2 regions of the Desulfitobacterium sp. LBE genome follow, and region 2 is predicted to be linked to the other one. Evidence: a T-box and tRNA genes for the amino acid it is inferred to sense, from the RefSeq annotation. Region 2 holds a T-box; the other holds one or more tRNA genes.
The links. The T-box of region 2 lies ahead of tyrS (tyrosine--tRNA ligase). A T-box ahead of a tRNA ligase gene usually reads a tRNA of that ligase, here a tRNA-Tyr.

Region 1: it has a tRNA-Tyr gene. The T-box ahead of tyrS (tyrosine--tRNA ligase) is inferred to sense a tRNA for this amino acid. The anticodon was not compared.

What each region holds. Positions count from the first base shown of each region.
Region 1 covers NZ_VLKD01000001.1:3,069,904-3,073,307, reverse strand. Annotated here, with positions in the region: gene rlmB (23S rRNA (guanosine(2251)-2'-O)-methyltransferase RlmB) at 1-712, shown strand, start outside; gene sigH (RNA polymerase sporulation sigma factor SigH) at 974-1,627, shown strand; tRNA gene DESLBE_RS14570 (tRNA-Tyr) at 1,817-1,900, shown strand; tRNA gene DESLBE_RS14565 (tRNA-Met) at 1,909-1,983, shown strand; gene rpmG (50S ribosomal protein L33) at 2,146-2,295, shown strand; gene secE (preprotein translocase subunit SecE) at 2,405-2,623, shown strand; gene nusG (transcription termination/antitermination protein NusG) at 2,698-3,225, shown strand; gene rplK (50S ribosomal protein L11) at 3,273-3,404, shown strand, end outside.
Region 2 covers NZ_VLKD01000001.1:1,920,274-1,923,677, reverse strand. Annotated here, with positions in the region: gene DESLBE_RS09150 (radical SAM protein) at 1-281, shown strand, start outside; gene tyrS (tyrosine--tRNA ligase) at 235-1,467, opposite strand; T-box leader at 1,520-1,776, opposite strand; gene DESLBE_RS27415 (DUF5655 domain-containing protein) at 1,993-2,697, shown strand; gene DESLBE_RS09135 (small, acid-soluble spore protein, alpha/beta type) at 2,761-2,907, opposite strand; gene DESLBE_RS09130 (hypothetical protein) at 3,024-3,404, shown strand, end outside.

The DNA.
Region 1 (3,404 bases), 1.1 Mb from region 2:
CGCTGTTTGGGAACTTCTCCAATCGGGCAAACCCGTCAATAAGCTTCTCCTGCAAGCGGAAGGCACGGCCGGCCGCTTCCAGGACATAGTCAGCCATGCCCGGGCTCAGAAGATTCCCTTTCAATTTGTGGATAAAGCAGCTCTGGATCGTTTAACCGAAAAAGCCAAGCATCAAGGAATCCTGGCCTACGTCGCCCCCCGGGAATATGCCGAAGTGGACGATATCCTCGCTCTGGCCGGAGAAAAAGGGGAAGATCCTTTTATCCTTGTTCTGGACGAAGTGGAAGATCCCCATAATCTGGGTGCCCTCATTCGGACCGCCGATGCTGCGGGAGTCCACGGGGTAATTATCCCCAAGCGGCGCAGTGTATCTCTGACCGCCACAGTAGCGAAGACCTCAGCCGGTGCCGTAGAGCATGTCCTGGTAGCCCGGGTAGGGAATCTGGTTCAGACCCTGAAGGACCTCCAAAAGGCAGGATGCTGGGTCTCAGGAGCTGAAGCGGAGGGAACGGAAGTCTACCGGTCCGACCTCACAGGGGCGCGGGTCATCGTCATCGGAAGCGAAGGGAAGGGATTGAGCCGGCTGGTCAAGGAGACCTGTGATGAGATCGTCAGTCTGCCTATGAAGGGACGGATCAATTCATTAAACGCCAGTGTGGCGGGTTCCATTCTTATGTACGAGGTTCTTCGTCAGCGGGGCAGCAGGAATTAGGTTATAAAGGATAAACCCATAACGGATTTGTATTGCAAAAATCTTGTAAATCAACCTAAACTATGGGATAATTGGAGCCAATCATGGAAAGGGCCGGGGCCAAAAGCCCAAACCCGGCTTGTAGAGTGCATGAGACGACATAACCTCTAAAACTTCGCCTTGACGCTTCCGTTTTTTTCAAGGTATAATGAGTATGTTCTTGAGGACAAGAGCGATAATCCATTACAACATCTTCATCACCATGATACGGGAGGGATCGCTTTGACACTTAACGCCCAACTTGAAGCGTTGGAAGAGTGCGACACGAATGAAGTCATAGTGGATGAAGAAGTGGTAGAGCTGGCCAAAAACGGTGATGCCGAAGCACAGGAATACTTAATTAATAAGTACAAGAACTTTGTCAGAGCAAAAGCAAGATCATACTTCCTGATCGGAGCAGATCGTGAAGATATTATCCAAGAGGGTATGATTGGACTCTACAAAGCGATTCGAGATTTCCGTGGTGATAAGCTCTCCTCGTTCCGAGCCTTTGCTGAGCTGTGTATTACAAGGCAGATTATTACCGCCATTAAGACGGCTACCCGGCAAAAGCATATTCCTTTGAATTCCTACGTGTCCTTAAATAAACCTATCTATGACGAAGATTCGGATAGAACCTTATTGGATGTGATTTCCGGCACCAGAATAACCGACCCGGAGGAATTGATCATCAGTCAGGAAGAGTTCGACGATATCGAAGAAAAGATGGGTGAGATCTTGAGTTCCTTGGAGTGGAAAGTCCTGATGGCTTACCTTGAAGGAAAATCCTATCAAGAGATTGCTGTAGACCTACATAGACATGTGAAATCCATTGATAATGCTCTCCAAAGAGTAAAAAGGAAGCTTGAGCGTTACTTAGAACGTCGTGATGGATAAGCTTGAAGTCAGGAGTCCGGATTTATGTGCATTTTGGAGAACAAGCTATGCTCTGCTATGAGAGGATCATGTGCCGGCTTGATGGAGTCGGTTTTTCATTTTCGAGTTCAACTCAATCACTTACTGTAGATTTCTTTTAGAAAAAGGGTGTATTTTTTTAGCTTTTGGTATATAATGAATGAGTGACTTGGGTAGGTGGCCGAGTGGTTAAAGGCGGCAGACTGTAAATCTGTTCCGAAAGGTACGGTGGTTCGAATCCATTCCTGCCCACCACTAAACATCGCGGGATGGAGCAGCGGTAGCTCGTCGGGCTCATAACCCGAAGGTCGTCGGTTCAAATCCGGCTCCCGCAACCAAAGACGAAAATCCGCATGGCTAAAGCTCTGCGGTTTTTTTATATTGAATTATATTGCATACTAAATTTTTCAAATTCTTGACATGCTAAATTACATATGATAATGTATTATGAGCATGGATTGAATGCGGATTTTTAGTTGTGCCCAGGGAGGTGTTCGTGAATGCGTGTTGGCATTACTTTAGCTTGTACCGAGTGCAAAAACCGGAATTATGCTTCCATAAAAAATAAGAAAAATAATCCGGATCGTTTGGAAGTTAAAAAGTATTGTAAGTTTTGCAAGTCCCACACAGCTCACAAAGAAACCAAGTAATTTATAGCTGGGCGTTGGGCGAATTGTCTTTATGTCTTGGCCCAAAAGTCTGTACGCCGGGCTGCGTTGTCAATGATGGTGGCTCAGAGTCTTGTAAGGATGTGATTGGATGGGCGCAGTTAAGAAGCAAACGAATGCTCCTGCAAAAGAAAAGTCCACAGAGTACTTTAAAGGAGTATGGAGTGAACTTAAAAAAGTACACTGGCCGGACCGCAAACAGCTTTTGACTTATACAGGAGTGGTTCTCACCGCTGTGGCGATTGTAGCTGTTATGCTGTGGGTTGTCGACAGCGGGTTAAGTATTTTAATGACCAAGATTCTCGGATAGGTACTCAAACAGGTTGCCCCTGAAAGTAAGGCAAGTTAGTTTGGGGCCTTGTATTGGAGGTTCCTGTTCGAAATATGACTAAGAACTGGTATGTTATTCACACTTATTCCGGCTATGAGAATAAGGTGAAGACCAATCTTGAAAAGCGCGTAGAATCCATGAACATGGAGGATAAAATCTTTCGTGTTCTTGTTCCCATGGAAGATGAGATTGAAATCAAAAATGGGAAGAAGAAGATCGCCAAGCGTAAAGTTTTCCCGGGCTATGTTCTGGTGGAAATGGATATGACGGACGATTCATGGTATGTGGTGCGCAATACTCCGGGTGTGACAGGTTTTGTCGGCACCGGGGCCAAGCCCATTCCCTTGCTGGATCATGAAGTGCAAGCTATCTTAAAGCAAATGGGTGTGGAAGAAGTCCGTACACGTGTGGATTATACCGTGGGTCAAAACGTACGTGTAACATCAGGTCCTTTTAAGGATTTCATCGCTTCTGTTCGGGAAATCCTTGAAGATAAAGGGAAGCTGCGGGTATCTGTGTCCATGTTTGGACGGGAGACTCCGGTGGAACTTGATTTTGCTCAGGTCGAGAAAGTCGACTAGTGTCCTTCTCACTGGGCAGGAAATTACCCTATTAAGGAGGTGTAACTATGGCAAAGAAAGTCGTTGGTTTGGTTAAATTAGCGATCAACGCAGGTAAAGCAAATCCGGCACCTCCGGTTGGTCCAGCTCTTGGTCAGCACGGGGTCAACATTATGGCCTTCTGCAAAGAATACAACGAG
Region 2 (3,404 bases):
TGGCCCGCCTGATTCTGCCCAATCTGGAGATCAGTTTGGCGGCAGGCAACAGCAATGATGATATACCCCTGTGGTATCTGGCGGGAGGGGGCAGCCAACTGCTCGGCGTATCCATCACCAGAAAGGAACCCCCGGCGACTCCGGATGTGGATGTCTATGCCATCGGGGAAGGAGCCTATGTGGTCGATAAGCGCCAACAGGTGGCCAGGGTCCTGGAGGGCATGAATCTGGAGGTTACTTGTGAGATGCCGGATTACCGGGCCCTTCAGTCACAATTTTAACAAAACATTTTTTACCGATTTTCAAGACATCTCCATCGGCTAAGACCCGGTCCAGATCACTGATTTTCTGCTGATTGAGCTGGACGCCCCCTTGTTGAACCAGACGTCTGAATTCCCCATTGCTGGCGGTAAAGCCGCTTTGGACGAGGAGGGGAACAAGCTCAATCAGCCGGCTTCGGGCCTTGATGGGCAGCAAGGGGAGCTGAGCGGGGATGGCCTTCTTGCTGAAGGCGGCCTCATAATATGCTTTGGCAGTCATGACATCCTGTTCTGTGTGATACAGCCGGGTGATGATCTCGGCCAAAGCATATTTGACATCCCGGGGATTTTTACCCTGGGCCAGCTCTACCCGGAAGGCTTCGATGCGGTCCGGGTGTTCATCAGTGGCCAGTTCAAAGTATTTCAGAATCAAGGGATCGGGGACTTCCATGACCTTTTTAAACATCACCGGGGCAGGCTCATAGACTCCGATATAGTTCCCCAGGCTCTTGCTCATTTTTTCCACGCCGTCCAGCCCTTCTAAAAGCGGCATAAACATGGCGATCTGTTGGGGCTGCCCCATGGCCTTTTGCAACGTCCTGCCCATGAGGATGTTAAAGGTCTGGTCGGTGCCGCCCAGCTCTATATCTGTTTGCAGAGCGACTGAATCATAGGCCTGCATTAAAGGGTAGAAGAACTCATGGATGCCGATGGGGACATTGCCGCTGAACCGCTTTTGGAAATCGTCCCGTTCCAGCATCCGGGCCACCGTAGTGGTGGCGGCAAGCTTGAGAACATCCTCGAAATTCAGTTTGCTGAGCCATTCACTATTATAACGGACCGTGGTTTTTTCCTTATCCAGCACCTTGAAGATCTGCTCGAAATAGGTGCGGGCATTTTCCTTAACCTGTTCATCGGAAAGGGCTGTGCGGCCCTTGGCTTTGCCGGATGGATCACCGATCTTGCCGGTAAAATCGCCGATCACGATCACCGCTTCGTGACCCAGATCCTGCAGCTGCTTAATTTTGCGCAGCACTACGGCATGGCCCAGATGAATATCCGGTGCGCTGGGATCAAGCCCCAGCTTGATGACCAGAGGGCGGCGGTTTTTATGGGATTCCGCCAGTTTGTTTTTCAGTTCCTCAGCATTGACCAGCATACTGACTCCTTTGGTAATGATCTGAAATTGTTCTGCTATTGTTTGCATAGTGACTCCTCCTTGATTAAAATAAAAACAAAAAACTCCCGTCCTTCATTGCCAGAAGGACGAGAGTATGCTCCCGTGTTACCACCTTACCTTTACGAACAATTCCCATTGCCCGCCTCTTCGAGTACGCCATGGATATGGGTATACTCTAGCACTATAACGTGTGCAGGAAACCGTCACAGCCTACTGAAAGATGTTCGGTGTGAAGCTCAAAGAGGTATTCATAACCAGCCTGCCAAGCGCCTCTCATCAGCCGGCAACTTTCTGTTTGCGGTACGGGTTATTACTTGTTCTTATCACAGCTTTTGTTTTGCTACTCCGAAATGCAGAAAGCTCTGCAAATCTTGATTGGAGATATTAAATTAGGGTCTATTGTAGTGAAGCAAGGGAGAATTGTCAAGTGTCAGTTCATGCACCAATTCAAAGGTCGGTTCCTTCAAGCGTCTGAGAAAGTTGCTCAGAAGGCAGGAGAGTGTTATGCTAGGCTGAAAAGGGTTAAACTGAAATAGGGGAGATGATCAAGAGGTGAATGAGGTTTTTTCCGGTGTCCGCGCCAAGTGGCAGCCGCTGTATGAAGAGCTTCGCAGCATGGCTGTGGAAAAATTAGGACCATTTGAAGAACATGAGACCGCAAGTGCCGTACTCTGGCGGCATAGCTCGGCCTTTGCCGAAGTGAGTGCCAAAAAGGATGGCCTGGTGGTCGCTTTTGCTGCCCCTGTCCGCCATGATGAATGGCAGCCGGATAAAGTAGTGCAGACATCGAAAAACCGGGTGGCCCATTATTTTCAGATTGTGGACAATGGTCAGTTCCCGGCCTTGGTGGAGGGTATTGCCGAGGCTTACCATCTTACCAAGTCCAACCGTCCGTCGAAGACCCCTTCGGAAAAACCCGTCTTTACAACCATTGATGAATATATCGCCCTCTTCCCCCCTGAGCTGCAGGAGATACTGGAACAAATCAGGCAGACCATCCGCAAGGCCGCCCCGGAGGCTGCAGAGAAGATAAGCTGGCAGATGCCGACCTTCCGGCAGAAAGAGAATCTTGTCCATTTTGCTGTGGCGAAACATCATATCGGATTTTATCCGGGTGAGAGCGGAGTCCGTGCCTTTGCTGATCAGCTGAGAGGTTATAAAACCTCCAAGGGCGCGATCCAATTTCCACTGTCCGAACCCATGCCCTATGCTTTGATCGCAGAAATCACCCGCTTCAGGGCGGGGGAAGTGGAATAAAGGATTTTAAGAGAGCGTAAACATACTAAAGGCCAGCGTTTGCTGGCCTTTAGCGGCAGTTATTTATCGTTTGCCAAAGCTTTCAAATGTACGACGAACCATTTCTCCACCAACGGAACCGTTTTGACGGGAAGTGGCATCCGGACCTAAAGTGACGTTAAATTGGGTTGCTACCGTGTTTTTGTCTACAGGTAAATTGTACTTTGCCATGATTGATTACCTCCCAAGATGTTTAGTAGTTTAGGTTTTTTGAGGCTTGAATCACTGATTCTAATTTACCCGATTTCAGGACAAATAATCAGGAAATTTATGGACTGTGAAGAGGAATGACATTGAAAAACCCGGTGGGAAGGCCTTGGATTATCATTGAAAGGATTTTGCGTATGGAGAAGCTTATTCATTTGCTTGAAGTTCATGGACCCCTCACAGGTAAAGAAATCCACGAAAAAACTGTCATGAATCTTTTTGATCTTTGGGAGGAGTGCAATCAATGCGCTGATATTGTCACGAAAACCATTGGCACCAAGTATCTCAGGCTGGACAAACATGTGGAAGGCTTTGCCCGGCTTTCTCCTTCGATCATCAGAGAATTTTACAATTACACAGTGCTTAGTTTGAAGGAACAGTCTGAGGAAGCCCGGATCAAGGCGGAAGAGCTCCATCAATCCATCATCAAGATCAGCAAAGATAAATTGGCGCTGGCGAAG